3 regions of the Methylobacterium sp. D54C genome follow, and region 3 is predicted to be linked to each of the others. Evidence: predicted binding sites of a transcription regulator. Region 3 holds the regulator's gene; each other region holds the start of a gene.
What was found. The regulator PhoB, encoded in region 3, activates phosphate uptake and scavenging genes when phosphate is short. The targets are predictions, from matches to a motif close to TGTCATNNANCTGTCAT.
Positions count from the first base shown of each region.

Region 1: a site for PhoB is predicted at 3,444-3,460, ahead of ACLBYB_RS21525 (inorganic phosphate transporter). Genes of this name have one in related genera too.
Region 2: a site for PhoB is predicted at 3,632-3,648, ahead of ACLBYB_RS02050 (CorA family divalent cation transporter). Genes of this name have one in related genera too.

Region 1 is NZ_JBKFAK010000013.1:12,555-18,544, forward strand. It holds gene phnC (phosphonate ABC transporter ATP-binding protein) at 1-712, opposite strand, end outside; gene ACLBYB_RS21510 (chloramphenicol acetyltransferase) at 827-1,447, opposite strand; gene ACLBYB_RS21515 (DUF1045 domain-containing protein) at 1,440-2,126, opposite strand; gene ACLBYB_RS21520 (ceramide glucosyltransferase) at 2,152-3,300, opposite strand; gene ACLBYB_RS21525 (inorganic phosphate transporter) at 3,510-5,138, shown strand; gene ACLBYB_RS21530 (hypothetical protein) at 5,228-5,479, opposite strand; gene ACLBYB_RS21535 (MucR family transcriptional regulator) at 5,483-5,890, opposite strand.
Region 2 is NZ_JBKFAK010000001.1:388,182-394,171, forward strand. It holds gene ACLBYB_RS02035 (ligase-associated DNA damage response DEXH box helicase) at 1-171, shown strand, start outside; gene pdeM (ligase-associated DNA damage response endonuclease PdeM) at 213-926, shown strand; gene ACLBYB_RS02045 (methyl-accepting chemotaxis protein) at 936-2,396, opposite strand; gene ACLBYB_RS02050 (CorA family divalent cation transporter) at 2,605-3,591, opposite strand; gene groES (co-chaperone GroES) at 3,803-4,093, shown strand; gene groL (chaperonin GroEL) at 4,165-5,805, shown strand; gene ACLBYB_RS02065 (hypothetical protein) at 5,906-5,990, opposite strand, start outside.
Region 3 is NZ_JBKFAK010000009.1:59,048-65,037, reverse strand. It holds gene ACLBYB_RS18660 (protein-disulfide reductase DsbD family protein) at 1-1,206, shown strand, start outside; gene phoB (phosphate regulon transcriptional regulator PhoB) at 1,386-2,081, opposite strand; gene phoU (phosphate signaling complex protein PhoU) at 2,204-2,923, opposite strand; gene pstB (phosphate ABC transporter ATP-binding protein PstB) at 3,033-3,848, opposite strand; gene pstA (phosphate ABC transporter permease PstA) at 3,871-4,761, opposite strand; gene pstC (phosphate ABC transporter permease subunit PstC) at 4,774-5,751, opposite strand; gene pstS (phosphate ABC transporter substrate-binding protein PstS) at 5,837-5,990, opposite strand, start outside.

The DNA.
Region 1 (5,990 bases), on a different contig from region 3:
GCGCCACGTCCTCGGTGAGGTCGAAGGGGCCGCCCTCGAACACGACCCGCCCGGCCGCGAGGCCGACGAGGCGATCGCAGTAGGCGCGGGCGAGGTCGAGGGAGTGCAGGTTGCACAGCACCGTGATGCCGTAGCGCCGGTTCACGTCGGCGAGCGCGTCCATCACGAGCCGCGTGTTGCGCGGGTCGAGCGAGGCAACCGGCTCGTCGGCGAGCAGGATCTCGGGTTCCTGCACGAGGGCGCGGGCGATGGCGACGCGCTGCTGCTGGCCGCCCGACAGGCCGTCGGCCCGCTGGCCGGCGAACTCGCCCATGTCGAAGCTCTCCAGGGCGGCGAGGGCCATGGCGCGGTCCTCGGCGGACCATTGCCGGAGCAGGGCGCGGTGGGTCGGCACGTGGCTGAGGCGTCCCATCAGCACGTTGGTCATGACGTCGAGCCGGCCGACGAGGTTGAATTGCTGGAAGATCATGGCGCAGCGGGTGCGCCACTCGCGCAGCGGGCGGCCGCGCAGGGTGGTGACCTCGCGGCCGTCGTGGAGGATGCGTCCCGAGCTCGGATCCGCCAGCCGGTTGATGAGGCGCAGCAGCGTCGACTTGCCGGCACCGGACCGGCCGATCACCCCGACGAAGCTGCCGGGCTCGATCCGGAGCGACACGCCGTCGACGGCGCGTCGGTCGCCGTACTGGCGCGTGAGATCCTCGATAACCAGCATGCCACCATCCGCCGGGGAACGGCCGCACGTAGACGCCGGTTTGACGACGATTGGATGACGTATTCGGGACGATTATATTTGCCGGCGCAGCATCTCGGCTTTTCGATAGCCGACTTAATCTTCGTGGCGCTCCAGGAATGCTTCGATGGGCAGCCCGCGGAAATCCGGCAGCGCCCGGCGCAGGCGCTCATGGTCCCAGTCCCACCACGCCAGGCGGGTCAGACGGTCCGCGACCACCTCGGGGAAGCGGCGCCGGACCGGCCGGGCGGGATTGCCGACGACGATCGTGTAGGGCTCGACGTCGCGGGTGACGATGGCGCCCGCCCCCACCACCGCGCCGGTGCCGATCGTGCGCCCGGGCAGGACGACCGCGCCGTGGCCGATCCAGACATCGTGGCCGATCGCCACCGGGCTCGCCCGGCGCCGGTCGAAGAAGGCGGGCTCGTCCGATTCCTCCGGCCAGTAGGCGCGCGCCCGGTAGGTGAAGTGCGCCTGCGACGCCCGCTCCATCGGGTGGTTGCCGGGATTGATCCGCACGCTGGCGGCGATCGAGCAGAACTTGCCGATCGCGGTGTAGATCACCTCGCCGTCCTCACCGATGTAGGAATAGTCGTCGAGGGTCGTCTCGGTGAGGCGGGTGCGGGCGCCGACCTCGGTGTAGCGGCCGAGGCGGCTGTCGACGACCCGGGCGCTCGGATCGAGGGCGGGTTCGAGGCCGAGGGGGCGGTCAACCACGGGTCTCTCCGAAGGGCAGGCGCGCCAGGAGCCGGAACGGCCCCGACCCGTCCTGGGTCAGGAGGCTGACGGCGTCGATCCGCAGGGGCTCCGGTCCCGCGGCGGCGTAGGCCTCGGACAGGCGCCGGTGCCAGAGGTCGCGCTCCGCCTCCGGCAGGGCGTCGGTCAGGGTCATGTGGAAGCGGAAGGCCTCGAACACGTAGGGGTAGCCCCAGCGGTCGAGGAGCGCGCGGCCGCGCGGGTCGAGGCGCTCCGGCCGGCGCTTGGCGCGCTCGGCCTCCGTGAGCGGCGCCCGGAACGGGTCGAGGGCGGCGACGCACTCGGCGGCGAGGAGCCCGAGTTCCGGCGGCGGGCCCTCCGGTACCAGGGCGAGGAACGGCCCGAGGGCGGCGACCCGGAGCGGCCCCACCGCCACCGGCGGGTGCGCGGCCGCGAGGGCGCGGGCGGCGGCCACGAGGTCGGCCTCCCCGGTGCCCGGGGCGAGGCGCAGCGGCGCCTTGAGGGTGGCGTGGAACCCGTAGACCCGCGCGCCCGCCGTGACCGCAGCGAGATCACCGAGCCTCTCCGGGTGCGGCACCGGCAGCCCGGTGACGTTGTCGGTGCCGAGGATCGCGCGGCCGAAGGCTTCGAGGCGCGAATCCGGGGCGGGCAGCCAGTAGAGGGCGTAGCGGCGCGACACGTCAGGGCCTCCGATCGCCGGGCGGTCAGGCCGTCGGCGCGTAGGTGCGCGCGTCGGCGGCCCGCCGGGGGCGCACCTCCATGGCATTGCCCCGCCACACGATGGCGCTCCGCATCCAGGCGCCGACCCAGATCGCCGGGATCAGGGCGTCGCGCGCCAGGAAGGCCGCCAGCGTGCGGGGCGAGCGGTGCCAGCCCGCGCGGGCCGCGAGCCGGTGCTCGGCGGCATAGCACAGGGCGGCGAGGCCGGCAGCGCCCGCGAGGCCCGCGAGGCTTCCGGCCCAGAGGGCGACGAGGAGCGCCGGCAGCAGGACGCCGCTGCCGATCTCGGGGGCGAAGAACAGCGGGAAGGTCACGCGGCGCAGGCGCGCCCAGCGCAGCTGCCGCGACCAGACCTCCCGGAAGCCGCGCGGGCCGAGCGGCTGCTCGAACGGGCTCGCCACGAGGTGGACCCGCTTGCCCGCGGCGCGCACGAGCTTGGTGGCGGCCGCGTCCTCGGCGATCTCGGCCGCCAGTGCCTGGAGGCCGCCCTGCGCCTCCAGGAAGGGCTTGTGCCAGAGCATGCTCTTGCCCTGCGCGAAGCCCAGCCCGAACGCCTCGGCGGCGTATTGCCAGCGCGCCTGCAGGGTGTTCAGGAAGGCGCACTCCACCTCCGCCATGAAGCTGCCCGGGCGGGCGCCGGCCGGGGTGGAGCAGACGAGGCCGGTATCGGCGCGCCACGCCGCCTGGAGCCGCTGGAGGTAGTCCGGCGGCATGGCGACGTTGGAATCGGCGAGCACCACCCAGTCGTGAGCGGCGGCGCGCCAGCCGCGCAGGCAGTTGTTGAGCTTCGGGTTCGCGCTGACGCGCTCGTCGCCGAGGATCAGGCGGGCCGGCACGTGCGGGTGGGCCTCGATCAGGCGCTCCACCATCGGGACGATCGGGTCGGCCGGGTCGGCCACGCAGAAGATCAGCTCGTAGGACGGGTAGTCGAGGCAGAAGCTGCGGAGGAGCATCTCCTCGCTGTAGGCCTCGACCCCGCGCAGGGGGCGGACCAGGGAGACGGGCGCGCCGTCCGGGAACCGCGACGGGCCGTGGTCCCGGCCGAGGCGCCGGGCCGCGACGGCGATGCTGCCGATCTGGACGACGGCCAGGAGCGCGCCGAGGGACAGGGCCGGCACCGTGGCGTCAATCATGCGGATCCCTCGTGCGATCGGGCGAGCGGTCCGGTCCGCTAGCGGCCGGACCGCGTCAGGCGTGTGACAGCGCCGCCCGACGCTCTCGGACACGATCTCGGACACGCTCTCGGACACGCTCGCCGACGCGCGGCGTCGCGGGCCGTCACCCAACCGTCACCGCGCGGTTTTAATCCCCGCTCACCACGAAAGATTCCGCGCGAGGGTTCATGTCCGATACCGCCGTGATGCCGTCGGGGGCGGTGGGAGACCGGAAGGCGGGCGGCCCGCGCCTCGACCACGGGATGCATCTCGGCGGGGTGGTCGCGTTCCTGCTCGTCCTCGTGGCGGGCCTGGGCTACGCGGTGGTGAGCCTCGTCGCGGACATGAACGCGGTCGGGGAGGCGCCCCTGGCCTACGGCGCCTTCGCGCTGCTCGGCCTCGCCCTGCTGATCGCCCTCGCCTTCGAGTTCGTGAACGGCTTCCACGACACGGCCAACGCGGTCGCCACGGTGATCTACACCCACTCGATGCCGCCGCTCGTCGCGGTGATCTGGTCGGGCGTGTTCAACTTCCTCGGCGTGATGCTGTCCTCGGGCGCGGTGGCCTACGCGATCGTCACGCTGCTGCCGGTCGAGCTGATCCTCAACGTCGGCTCGCACGCGGGCTACGCGATGATCTTCGCGCTGCTGCTGGCGGCCATCATCTGGAACCTCGGGACCTGGGCGTTCGGGCTGCCGAACTCGTCGTCCCACGCGCTGATCGGCTCGGTGCTCGGCGTCGGCCTCGCCAACCAGCTGATGAACGGCGGCGACGGCACCGCGGGCGTCGACTGGACCCAGGCGCTCAACGTCTTCAAGGCGCTGCTGTTCTCCCCGGTCTGCGGCTTCGTGCTCGCGGCGCTGCTGCTGCTCGCCCTGAAGGTCACGGTCCGCCGCAGGGACCTCTACGAGGCGCCCGCGGGCGAGGCGCCCCCGCCCCTCTGGATCCGCGGCCTGCTGATCCTCACCTGCACGCTGGTCTCGTTCTTCCACGGCGGCAATGACGGGCAGAAGGGCATGGGCCTGATCATGCTGATCCTGATCGGCGCCGCCCCCACCGCCTACGCGCTCAACCGCACCATGGCGGACGACACGACGCCCGCCTTCGTGCAGGCCTCGACGGCGGCGAGCGCGGTGTTCGCCGCCCGCGCCCCCGGCGCGTCGGTGCCGGACGCCGCGGCCGCGCGCCGGACCGTGACGGAGGCGCTCAAGACCAAGGCGCTGAACACGCCGCCTGTCTACGCGGCGCTGGCGGCGCTCTCCGACGACATCGCCGCCAGCGTGAAGAATTACGGCGCGATCCGCACGGTGCCGGCCGCCCAGACCCAGAACCTGCGCAGCGACATGTACCTCGCCGCCGACGCGGTGCGCGTGCTGCCAGGCGCCGGGGCCGATTTCTCGGAGGCCGACAGGGCGGACCTGAAGCGCTACGCGGGCCTGCTCAACGACGGCACGCGCTACATCCCGGGCTGGGTGAAGGTCTGCGTCGCCCTGGCGCTGGGTCTCGGCACCATGGTCGGATGGAAGCGCATCGTCGTCACGGTGGGCGAGAAGATCGGCAAGACCCACCTGACCTACGCGCAGGGCGCCTCGGCCGAGATCGTCGCCGCCGGCACGATCGGGCTGGCCGAGCTCTACGGCCTGCCGGTCTCGACCACCCACATCCTGTCGTCGGGCGTCGCCGGCACGATGGCGGCCAATGGCTCGGGCCTCCAGATGTCCACGGTGCGCAACATGGCGCTCGCCTGGATCCTGACCCTGCCGGCGGCGATCACCCTCGCGGCCGCTCTGTTCTACCTCCTGCGCCACCTGTTCTGACGCGGGTCCGGCCGGACGGGCCGGAGACCGTGCTCCGCCCGCCGACGAAGCGACCCGGTCTCCGGCCTCCCGCAGCGCGCCCCGGCGCTTCAGGAACTCGCCATCGCCCGCACGAAGGCCAGGCAGGTCCGGCGCGCCGCCGGACTGTCGATCGCCACGAAGGCCGAGACGAGGTCGGCCGCCTGGGTCATGGCCGCGTCGGGCCGGTCGGCATCCGGGTAGAAGCTCGCCACCGGCACGTCGAGGATGCCGGCGATGCGGCTCAGGGCGTCGCTCGTGCGCGCCGCCCCCGGGGACGGCGCGCGGTCCCGGGCCGGATCCGCGGAAGCGTCGGGCGCCATCGCTCAGGCCGCCTTGTGGCCGAGCTGGATCGCCCGGGCGATCTCCGAGCGCCGCGCGGCGTAGCCCGGGGCCACCATCGGGTAGTCGGCCGGCAGGCCGTACTTCGCCCGGTACCGCTCGGGGGTGAGGCCGTGCGCGGTGAGGTGGCGCTTCAGGGTCTGGTACGACCGGCCGTCGATGAAGCTGATCAGGCCGTCCTGCTGGATCGAGGCATCGACCTGCGACTGGCTCAGCCCGACCCCGCCGAACTCCGACGGCGCGCAGCGGAGCACCGCGATCGCCGTGTGCACTTGGTCGATCAGCGCCGGCAGTGCCGTGACCTCGATCGCGTTGCGCGAGACGTAGGCCGCGACGATCGCGCCGACCTTCTCCAGCATGAAGGTTGAACGGTGGTCGGTGAGGTGGTCCATCTGAGACATCGCTGTTCGAGGGCGTCCCGATCCGCGCGCTCCGTCTCCGGTGGGCCCGCTCGCGCGGGCTTTGCGGGACGAAACCGAGGCGACGGGCCAG
Region 2 (5,990 bases), on a different contig from region 3:
ATGATGCTAGAGCGCATCCAGGGGCGAATCATCCACAGGTCTCTCGACCGGGTCTCGCCGCTCTCCGTGTCCGTGATGCTCGAGATCGGGCGCGAGCGGGTCTACGGCGAGGGCGCCGACGAGATCCTGGCCGAGGCCGAGGCGGAGCTTCTCCAAGAGGCTCTGTCCTGACCGTCGATCCGCCCTCCCCCGACGACACCGAGGATGCGATCTTGGCGGCCGGCCTGAGACTCGAGAAGACTCCCAAGCACCCCACCCTGCAACTGGCGGGGGAGACCCTGGTGCTCGACCTCTGCGGCGGCCTCTGGCTGCCGGAGCACCGGACGCTGATTGTGTCCGACCTCCACTTGGAGAAGGGCTCGTCCTACGCGGCCCGCTCCGGCCAGTTCCTGCCGCCCTACGACACCCGGGAGACGCTCGCCTGCCTGCACGAGGCGGTGGTGCGGCACGATCCGGCCCGGGTGGTGGCGCTGGGCGATTCCTTCCACGACGCCCGCGGTCCCGAGCGCATGGAGCCGGGCGACCGCGCCCTGGTGGCGGCCCTGCAGGAGGGGCGGGACTGGGTCTGGATCGCCGGCAACCACGACGCGGCCGTGAACGAGGGCGTCGGCGGCCGCTACGCGGACGCGCTGACGCTCGGCGGCCTCGTCCTGCGCCACGAGCCGAGCCCGGAGCCCGTGCCCGGCGAGATCGCCGGCCATCTCCATCCCTGCGGGAAGGTGGCGATGCGCGGGCGGGCGGTGCGCCGCCGCTGCTTCGTCACGGACGGCACCCGCCTCGTCATGCCGGCCTTCGGCGCCTACGCCGGCGGCCTGAACGTCCGCGACCGGGCGATCGAGAGCCTGTTCCCCGACGGCTTCACCGCCCATCTCCTCGGGGACGGGCGGGTCTTCGCCATCGGCCGAGCGCAGCTCGCCCGGGACTGAGTCGCCCGATCAGGCCGTCTTCATGAACCGGATCACGCTCTCCGACAGGCTCGTCGAGTGGCCGGCGAGGCTCTCGGCGATGCCCTGGACCGTCTGGGCGAGTTGACCGGTGGCGTTGGCGGCCTCGGAGACGCCGCCGATATTGCCTGCCATCTCGTGGGTCGAGACCGCCTGCTCCTCGACGGCGCTCGCCATCGCCAGGGTGAGCTTGGACAGTTCGTCCACCGCGGCCGTGATCATCTCGATGGCGCCGACCGCCTCGCCGGTCGCGCTCTGGATCGCCGAGACCTGCTGCGTGATCTCGCCGGTCGCCTTGGCGGTCTGCTCGGCGAGCGCCTTCACCTCGGAGGCCACCACGGCGAAGCCGCGCCCGGCGGCGCCCGCGCGGGCCGCCTCGATCGTGGCGTTCAGGGCGAGCAGGTTGGTCTGGTCGGCGATCGACTTGATCATGCCCACCACCGCATCGACCTTGCGGGCGTTCTCGGCGAGCTGGCGCATGGTCGCGTCGGTGGTCCCCGCCTGGGCGGCGATCTGCTGCGCGCGCTCCGAGACCCGCCCGACCTGGCCGGAGATCTCCTGGATCGCGCCGTTCATCTGCTCGGAGTTCGACGCGACCGACGACGCCTTGTGGCGCGCGGACTCGGCCGACTGCATCAGGCCCACGGCCGAGCTCTGCATCTCCTGGATGGCGGAGCCGACGGCCTCGACGACCCGCTTGACGTCGGTCTCCATGTTCACCTGCGCGGTGACGACCGCCCAGGTCAGCATCGGGCCGAGGTACTGCCCCTTCTCGTCGTTCACGGCCGTGACCCGCAGGTTGAGGGTCTCGGGCCCGACCTTGATCTTGGTGCTGTGCGGCAGCCGGCTCGCGTCGGCCAGCATCGTGCGCTGGTGGCTGGGGTTCTTGTGGAAGATGTCGAACGAGCGGCCGAGCATGTCGTCGACCTTCACCGGCAGGTGCTGGTCGATCGTGCCGAGGGTCTTGCGCGACGTAGCGTTCATGTAGTCGATCTTGAAATTGTCCTTCAGATCGGCCGTCATGACCGCCACCGGAACGTTGTCGATCATCGTCAGGAGCCGGTTGATCTCCTTCTTCTTCGCCGAGATGTCCGCGGCGAACTTGACGACCTTGATCGGCTTGCCGCGCGCGTCGAGGACAGGATTGTACGTCGCCTCGAGCCAGACCGAGTCGCCCTCCTTGTCGAGGCGCAGGAACTCGCCCGTGACGTACTGGCCGTCCTTCAGCTTGCTCCAGAACGCCGCGTAATCGGCGGACTCGGCGTAGCTCTTGTCGACGAAGATGCGGTGATGGCGGTTCTGGACGTCGCTGAGGCCGTATTTCATCAATCGCAGGAAGTTCTCGTTCGCGTGAAGGACCGTTCCGTCCATCGAGAACTCGATGATCGCCAGCGAGCGGTCGAGCGCGTCGATCTTGGCCTGGGCTTCATTGAAAACAGTGCGATTGAACATGGTACGGCTCGCGTTCCCCCGGCGTGGGGTGTAGCCTCACAGCGTTAATGAATCCCTTATTCTGGCATTCGTCCAGTTTAAGAGTTGCCTGACGGAAATCGAATGCTTTGAGCGCCGCGCCCTCTGTGCGTCCGTAGCCGGATCGACGCCATCGTCGAAATTAGATTCAAATGTAAACCCAATCAGAGCAGAAACATGCTTGCGAATATCAGAACCAGCCGCGCATGCGAAAGTATACGATCGGCGCGACCGCGCTGATGAGGATCAGGCCGAGCGCGTAGGGATATCCGAGCGCCCAATCCAGCTCGGGCATGTGCTTGAAATTCATGCCGTAGATCGACGCGATCAGCGTCGGCGGGACGCCGACCACCGAGACGACGGTGAGGACGCGGAAGACGTTGTTCTGCTCGATGGTGATCAGGCCGAGGGCCGCGTCGAGCAGGAACTGCACGTTCTCGGCGAGCCGCGTCTCGAACTCGTCGAGGGATTCGATGTCCCGCTTGATCGTCTCGAAGCGCGCATCCTCCGGCAGGCCGAGGCTGTCGCAGGCCGCGGCGACGAAGGGGATGATCCGTTCGAGCCCGAGCAGACTCGACCGGATCTTGCCCAGAACCTTCCCGCGGTTGCTGATGCCGCGCAGGATCCGGCGCAGGGCGAGGTCGCGGCGCCGGGGCGGCGGGCTCTCCAGGCGCCGCCGCTCGGCACCGCGGACGTCGAAGTCGAAGATGCGGGTCGAGAGCGTGTCGAGCTCGGAGCCCATATCCTCGAGGGCGTCGGCGAGGCTGTCGACCAGTTCCTCCAGTACGACGAGGAAGATCTCGCTCGGCGTCGTGCTGCCGTCGCCGTCGGCGATACGCTTCGCGGACGCCTCGAAGGCGCGCAGGTCGTGGAAGCGGATCGTGACGAGGTGATCCTTGGTCAGCAGGAAGCCCAGCGGCTTCAGCTGCGACGCGCTCTGCTCGAACGTGATCATCGGGGTCGAGAGCGAGAGGCCGCCCTTCACCCGGCGCAGGCGGCTCGACGTTTCGACCTCCGAGAGCGCCGCCCGCGACGGCACCCGCAGTCCGGTCGCGGCCTCGACCGCCGCAGCCTCTTCCGGCGTGGGGTCGTTCAGGTCGAGCCACACGGTGTCGCGCGCGATCGGGCTGCCGGGTCGCAGCGCCACCGGGCCTTCGGGTCCGTGCAGGCTCAGCATGAGAGCGCGTTATCCATGAGGGAGAACGGGGCCGCCGGCGCGTCATCGCACCGTCGCGCGGGGGTGCGACAGCCTTGACTCGGAACCCGCCCGCGCCTATCTCGCGGCCGTCTTTGGCACTCGCCGAGACAGAGTGCTAACAGTCGAGTTCGCGAGCGGTCCCGCCGGCCGCATCAACGCCAACTCAAGACCTGAAGCAAGAGGGCAGCTCATGAAGTTCCGTCCGCTGCACGACCGCGTGGTCGTCCGTCGCATCGAGAGCGAAGAGAAGACCAAGGGCGGCATCATCATCCCGGACACCGCCAAGGAGAAGCCGCAGGAGGGCGAGGTCGTCGCCGTCGGGCCCGGCGCCCGCGACGAGCAGGGCCGCGTCAACGCGCTCGACGTCAAGGCCGGCGACCGCGTCCTGTTCGGCAAGTGGTCCGGCACCGAGGTCAAGATCGACGGTCAGGACCTCCTGATCATGAAGGAATCCGACATCATGGGCGTCGTCGCCCTCTGATCGGATCACCCGTCACCGCCCTTTGAGGCCGTCCCGGACTCGGGGTTCAACCACTAGCTAAGAGGCACACAATGGCAGCGAAAGACGTTCGTTTCTCCGCCGACGCCCGCGATAAGATGCTGCGCGGCGTCGACATCCTCGCCGACGCGGTGAAGGTGACGCTCGGCCCGAAGGGCCGCAACGTCGTGATCGAGAAGAGCTTCGGCGCCCCGCGCATCACCAAGGACGGTGTGACGGTCGCCAAGGAGATCGAGCTCGCCGACAAGTTCGAGAACATGGGCGCCCAGATGGTGCGCGAAGTGGCCTCGAAGACCAACGACATCGCGGGTGACGGCACGACCACCGCGACCGTGCTGGCCCAGGCCATCGTCCGCGAGGGCGCCAAGTACGTCGCCGCCGGCATCAACCCGATGGACCTGAAGCGCGGCATCGACCTCGCCACCCAGGCGGCCGTCAAGGACATCACCTCGCGCGCCAAGAAGGTCTCGACCTCCGACGAGGTCGCCCAGGTCGGCACGATCTCCGCCAACGGCGACAAGGAGATCGGCGAGATGATCGCCCACGCCATGCAGAAGGTGGGCAACGAGGGCGTGATCACGGTCGAGGAGGCCAAGACGGCCGAGACCGAGCTCGACGTCGTCGAGGGCATGCAGTTCGACCGCGGCTACCTCTCCCCGTACTTCATCACGAACGCGGAGAAGATGGTCGCCGAGCTCGAGGACCCCTACATCCTCATCCACGAGAAGAAGCTCTCGTCGCTCCAGGCCATGCTGCCGGTGCTCGAGGCCGTCGTTCAGACCGGCAAGCCGCTCCTGATCATCGCCGAGGACATCGAGGGCGAGGCTCTCGCCACCCTCGTCGTCAACAAGCTCCGCGGCGGCCTCAAGGTCGCGGCCGTCAAGGCGCCGGGCTTCGGTGACCGCCGGAAGGCGATGCTCGAGGACATCGCGATCCTGACCAAGGGCCAGATGATCGCCGAGGACCTCGGCATCAAGCTCGAGAACGTGACGCTCCCCATGCTCGGTCGCGCCAAGCGCGTGCGCATCGAGAAGGAGAACACCACGATCATCGACGGCGTCGGCGAGAAGTCCGACATCGAGGGCCGCATCTCGCAGATCAAGGCGCAGATCGAGGAGACCACCTCGGACTACGACCGTGAGAAGCTGCAGGAGCGCCTGGCCAAGCTCGCGGGCGGCGTCGCGGTGATCCGCGTCGGCGGCGCGACCGAGGTCGAGGTGAAGGAGAAGAAGGACCGCGTCGACGACGCCCTCAACGCCACCCGCGCGGCGGTCGAGGAAGGCATCGTCCCGGGCGGCGGCACCGCGCTGCTGCGCGCCAAGAAGGCGGTCTCCGAGCTGAAGTCCGAGATCCCGGACGTGCAGGCCGGCATCAAGATCGTCCTGAAGGCGCTCGAGGCCCCGCTCCGCCAGATCGCCCAGAACGCGGGCGTGGAAGGCTCGATCGTAGTCGGCAAGATCACCGACAACACCTCGTCGGAGACCTTCGGCTTCAACGCCCAGACCGAAGAGTACGTCGACATGATCCAGGCCGGCATCGTCGACCCGGCCAAGGTGGTGCGCACCGCCCTGCAGGACGCGGCCTCGGTCGCCGGCCTGCTGGTGACCACCGAGGCGATGGTCGCCGACGCGCCGAAGAAGGACAGCCCCGCTCCGGCCATGCCGGGCGGCGGCATGGGCGGCATGGACTTCTAAGTCCGAGCCATCCGCTGAGACGAAGGAAGGGGGTCGCCGCGAGGCGGCCCCTTTTCTCTTGGCGCCGGCCTGCCGCGGTGGCCCGCGGGGCGCTGGCCGGTCAGAGGCCGCGACGCGACGCTTCGGCCGCGAGACGCGCCCGCACGGTGGCGATCAAGGATTGCCGGACGCGCTCCGTCGCCTGG
Region 3 (5,990 bases):
CTGATCCTCAACCTGATGCCCTGCGTCTTCCCGGTCCTGTCGATCAAGGTGCTCGGCCTCGTGCGGCACGCGGGCGAGGGGCCGGCCCGGCTGCGGCTCCACGGCCTCGCCTACACGGCCGGCGTCCTGGCGAGCTTCCTGGCGCTCGCCGCCGCGCTGATCGGCCTGAAGAGCGGCGGGGCCGCGATCGGCTGGGGGTTCCAGCTCCAGTCGCCCGCCATCGTGGCGGGGCTCGCCTACCTGCTGTTCGCGATGGGCCTGAGCCTCTCGGGCGCGGTCCATGTCGGCGGCCGGCTCGCCGGCCTCGGCGACGGCCTCACCCGGCGCGGCGGCCTGAGCGGCTCGTTCTTCACCGGCGTGCTCGCGACCCTGGTGGCGACGCCCTGCACGGCGCCGTTCATGGGCTCGGCGGTGGGCTTCGCGCTGACCCAGAGCGCCGGCGTGGCGCTCGCCGTCTTCGCGAGCCTCGGCCTCGGCCTCGCCCTGCCCTTCCTGCTCCTGACCCTCTGGCCGCCGGCCCTGCGGGCGCTGCCGCGGCCGGGCGCCTGGATGGAGACCCTCAAGCAGGTGCTGGCCTTCCCGGTCTACGCCACCGTGGCGTGGCTGATCTGGGTGCTGGCGCAGCAGGTCGACCCGCGCGGGCTGCTGGCGGCGCTGATCGGCCTCGTCCTCGTGGGCTTCGCCGCCTGGGCCTGGGAGCACGGCCGCGCCGCCCCGCCGCGGGCCGGCCGGGTCGCGCAGGCCGCCGCCGCGCTGGCGCTGATCGCCGTTGGGGCCCTCGCCGTCACCCTGCCCCGGGATCGCGCCGCGCCGGCCGCGCAGGCCGCCGCCGACGGGATCGAGCCGTTCACGCAGGCGCGCCTCGACGCCCTGCTCGACGCGCACCGCCCCGTCTTCGTGGACATGACCGCCGCGTGGTGCATCACCTGCGCGGTCAACGAGGCGACCTCGCTCAACACGAAGGCCGTGCGGGCCGCGATGGCCGAGCGCGGCGTGACCTACATGAAGGGCGACTGGACCAACCAGAACCCCGAGATCACCCGCCTCCTGGAGAAGCACGGGCGCAGCGGCGTCCCGCTCTACCTGCTCTATACCGGGACGGGAGAGCCCCAGGTGCTGCCGCAGATCCTCACCGAGGGGACGGTCCTGGCGGCGCTGGAGGCGGTGCCGGCCGCCTCGGGCCGGAGCGCGGCGCTGGCGCGCTGAGTCCCTGGAGGCCGGGACGCGCGAATCTTCGCGGGCCCGTCCCACCGTCTTTGCGAGCGGAGCGAAGCAACCCAGCAGCGCCGCGCGCGCCGGCGTCCCGCCGCTCTGGGTCGCTTCGCTCCGCTCGCGATGACGGCGCGCCGGAGCGGTGAGGCGCTCCGACAGCCCTTCGGGCCGCCTCAAGCCTCCAGCGAGAAGGTCTCGTCGAAGGCGTAGCCCGAGCCCCGGACCGTGCGGATCGGGTCGGTCTGGCGCGGGCCGTTCAGCGCCTTGCGCAACCGCCCGACATGGACGTCGACGGTGCGCTCGTCGATGTAGACGTCGTGGCCCCACACCCCGTCGAGGAGCTGCTCGCGGGAGAAGACCCGGCCCGGCGCCAGCATCAGGAATTCCAGGAGCCGGAACTCCGTGGGGCCCAGATGCAGCTCCTCGCCGCCGCGGCGGACGCGGTGGCCGGTGCGGTCGAGTTCCAGGTCGCCGGCCGCCAGCCGGTCCGAGACGTGGGCGGGCTTGGCCCGGCGCAGGAGCGCGCGGATCCGGGCGAGCAGCTCCGGGACCGAGAACGGCTTGACGATGTAGTCGTCGGCGCCCGTGCCGAGCCCGCGGACACGGTCGCCCTCTTCGCCCCGGGCGGTGAGCATGATCACCGGCAGGCGCTCGGTCTCCCGGCGCGCCCGGATCCGGCGGCACAGCTCGATCCCCGAGAGGCCGGGCAGCATCCAGTCGAGCAGGACGAGGTCCGGGATCCGCTCCGCGAGGAGCAGTTCGGCGTCGTCGCCGCGCGCCGCCGAATCCACCAGGAAGCCCTCGGCCTCCAGGTTGTAGCGCAGCAGCGTGCTCAGGGCCTCCTCGTCCTCGACGATCAGGACTTGCATGCTCACGTTCGAAGACTCGTTCTGCGGGCGGTCCCCGGATGGTGCAGGAGGCGCCGCCCCGCCTCAACCCGCACGGAGAGTGACCCCGGCCGCGCCCACAGGAAGGCGCCGGGGTCGGCGCCTCACGGCGCCTGCACGCCGTCCACGGTCGCGTAGTTCGACGCGTCGTTCTTCGGCCGGTCACCCGCCAGCGTCTCGCCCGTGGCGAGGTAGTGGATCGTCTCGGCGATGTTGGTGGTGTGGTCGCCGATGCGCTCGACGTTCTTCGCGCAGAACAGGAGGTGCGTGCAGAACGAGATGTTGCGCGGATCCTCCATCATGTAGGTCAGGAGCTCGCGGAACAGGGAATTGTACAGGGCGTCGATCTCGCCGTCGCGCTCCCAGACGTCGTGGGCCGCCTGGACGTCGCGGCTCCCGTAGGCGTCGAGCACGTCCTTCAGCTGACCCTCGGCGAGGTCGCTCATGTGGCGCACGCCGAGCACGATCTTCTGGGCCGGCGCCTGATCGGAGATCGCCACCACGCGCTTGGCGACGTTCTTGGCGAGGTCGCCGATCCGCTCCAGATCGCCGGAGACGCGGATCGCCGAGATGGTCTCGCGCAGGTCGATGGCCAGGGGCTGGCGCCGGGCGATCAGCAGCACGGCGCGCTCCTCGATGTCCCGCTGCAGCGCGTCGAGGCGCTTGTCGGCGAGGATCACAGCCTGGGCGAGCGTGTCGTCCCGGCGCACGAGGGCGTCGGTCGCCTCCGCGGTCATCTTCTCGGCGACGCCGCCCATCTCCGAGATCGAGCGACGCAGGTTCTCCAGGTCGGTGTCGTAGGAGGTGACGATATGGCCGGGCATGGCGGATCCTTCGATGGGGTCCCGGGGACGGCCCTCCGGGAGGCTTGCGGGACCCGCCGGCGCGCCGGAGACGCGAGCGGCGGTCCCGGGACCGGAGCGGCCCGGCAGACTAGCCGAAGCGGCCGGTGATGTAGTCCTGCGTGCGGCGTTCCGTCGGGTTCATGAACATCCGGTTGGTCGGACCGAACTCGACGAGCTGCCCCAGATACATGAAGGCGGTGAACTGCGAGATGCGCGCCGCCTGCTGCATGTTGTGGGTGACGATCACGATGGTGAACTCGTCGCGCAGCTGCTCGATCAGCTCCTCGATGCGGCCGGTCGAGATCGGGTCGAGGGCCGAGGTCGGCTCGTCGAACAGGATCACCTCCGGCTTCTGCGCCACCGTCCGGGCGATGCACAGGCGCTGCTGCTGGCCGCCCGACAGGCCGGTCCCCGGCTGCCGGAGCTTGTCCTTCACCTCGTCCCAGAGGGCGGCCTTGCGCAGGGATTCCTCGATCCGGCCGTCGAGCTCGGATTTCGGCAGCTTCTCGTAGAGGCGCAGGCCGAAGGCCACGTTGTCGTAGATCGACATCGGGAACGGCGTCGGCTTCTGGAACACCATGCCGATGCGCGAGCGCAGCTCGTTCAGGTCGACGGAGGGGCTGAGGATGTTCTCGCCGTCGAGCAGGATCTCGCCCTCCGCGCGCTGCTCCGGGTAGAGGCTGTAGATCCGGTTGAAGCAGCGCAGCAGGGTGGACTTGCCGCAGCCGGAAGGGCCGATCAGCGCCGTCACCTGCCGGTCGTGGAAGTTGAGGTTGACGTCCTTAAGCCCGTGGAAGCTGCCGTAATAGAAGTTCAGGTCCTTGACGGCGATCCGCACGGGGCCGCCCTCTTCGGCGCGGTTGCGGTTCAGCTCGACCGTGGGGATCGCGGAGGCGGCGTTCATCGTCGTGTCCTCGAAAGGGGGCTCAGCGCGAGGCCTGCGGCTTGATCACGAGGCGCGCGATGATCGACAGCGCCAGGATGGTGGTGGTGATCAGAAGCGCGCCCGCCCAGGCCAGGCCCTGCCAGTTCGGGTAGGGCGAGAGGGCGAACTGGTAGATCATCACCGGCAGGTTCGCGACGCCGCCCATCAGGTTGGCCGAGAACCAGGAATTGTTGTTGAGCGCGGTGAACAGCAGCGGCGCGGTCTCGCCGGCGATGCGGGCGAGGGCCAGGATGATGCCGGTGACGATGCCGGCCGAGGCCGCCCGCCAGGTCACGCTCATGATCACCGTCGAGGGCGGCGCGCCGAGCGCCGCGCCGGCCTCCCGCAGGGTGCCGGGCACGAGGCGCAGCATGTCCTCGGTGGTGCGCACGATCACCGGCACGGCGATGATCGCCAGCGCCACGCCGCCGGCCCAGCCCGAGTAGGTGCCCATCGGCCGCACCATCAGCGTGTAGACGAACAGGCCGATCAGGATCGACGGCGCCGAGAGCAGGACGTCGTTGAGGAAGCGGATCAGGGCGGCCAGCTTCGAGCCGCGCCCGTACTCGGCCAGGAAGGTCCCGGCCATGACGCCGACCGGCGTGGCGATCAGGATGCCGATCCCGGTCAGAACGAGGCTGCCCAGGATAGCGTTGGCGATGCCGCCGCCCTCGGAGCCCGGGCCCGGGGTCGGGTTGGTGAACAGGGTCGGCGTGAAGCCGCGCACGCCCTGGACGATCAGCATCACCAGGATCGAGCCGAGAACCAGGGCGCCGACCACCGTCGCGGCGGTGCAGGCGACGCGCAGGGTCCGGTCAGCGACGCGGCGTCCCTGACGGACGCGGCCGGGGCGGCGCTGGGCAGCCGGGGCGATCGTGCTGGAGGAAACCATCGCGCGTGCTCCTCAGGCGGACTGGACGCGGCGCGTCAGCAGCCGGGCGATGATGAGCACCACGAAGGTGATCACGAACAGGATGCAGCCCAGCGCCATCAGCGCGTTCAGCTGGAGGCCGTCCGCCTCGTTGAACTCGTTGGCGATGCGCGACGCGATGGTCGAGCTCGGGTCGAAGATCGAGGCCGAGAGCCGGTTGGCGTTGCCGACCACGAAGGTCACCGCCATCGTCTCGCCGAGCGCCCGTCCGAGGCCCAGCATGATCGCGCCGATGATCGAGACGGCCGCCTGCGGCACCAGCACGTGGCGCACGACCTCCCAGGTGGTGCAGCCGATGCCGTAGGCGCTCTCGCGCAGCACGGTCGGGATCTGGTCGAGCATGTCCCGGGCGATCGAGGCGATGAACGGCACGATCATGATCGCCAGGATGATCCCGGCGGTGAAGACGCCGACGCCCGACGGCACCCGGGCGTAGAACAGCGTGCCGACGATCGGCATGCCCTCCACGAGGTTCGAGACCGGGATCTGGATGTAGCGCGCGAAGAGCGGCGCGAACACGAACAGGCCCCACATGCCGTATATGATGCTCGGCACGGCCGCGAGCAGCTCGATCGTCATGGCGACCGGCTTGCGGGCCCAGCCCGGGCAGAGCTGGGTGAGGTAGACCGCGATGCCCAGCGAGACGGGCACGCCGATCAGCAGGGCCAGGAAGGCGGAGGCGACGGTCCCGATCACCGCGACCAGGGCGCCGTACTGCTCGGTCCCGACGTTCCAGGCGCTGGAGGTCAGGAAGCCGAAGCCGAACTCGCGGAAGGCGGGCCAGCCGCCGTACAGGATCGAGCCGAGCATGCCGGCGAGCACGAGCAGCACCAGCAGGGCCGCGCCGTACGAGCAGGTCCGGAACAGCGTGTCGAGGCTCCGGCTCGGCGCCTTCCGCGCGGTCGCGGAACGGGTTCGGCCGAGGGCGATCGATTCGGTCAAAGCGGGCATCCGCGGTTCTCTGCGAAGGGGGGCGTGGTAGCGCGGTGCGTTCCCGGAAGCGAGGGAGGAGGTTCTCACCCCCTCCCCGCCACGCTCACATGTTGAGGACAGGCTTGCCGTCCTTGCCCTTCACGTCCTTCCACTCCTGGTGGATCAGTTCGACGACGTTGTCCGGCAGCGGGACGTAGTCGAGGTCGGTGGCGAGCGTGTCGCCGTTCTTGTAGGCCCAGTCGAAGAACTTGAGCACG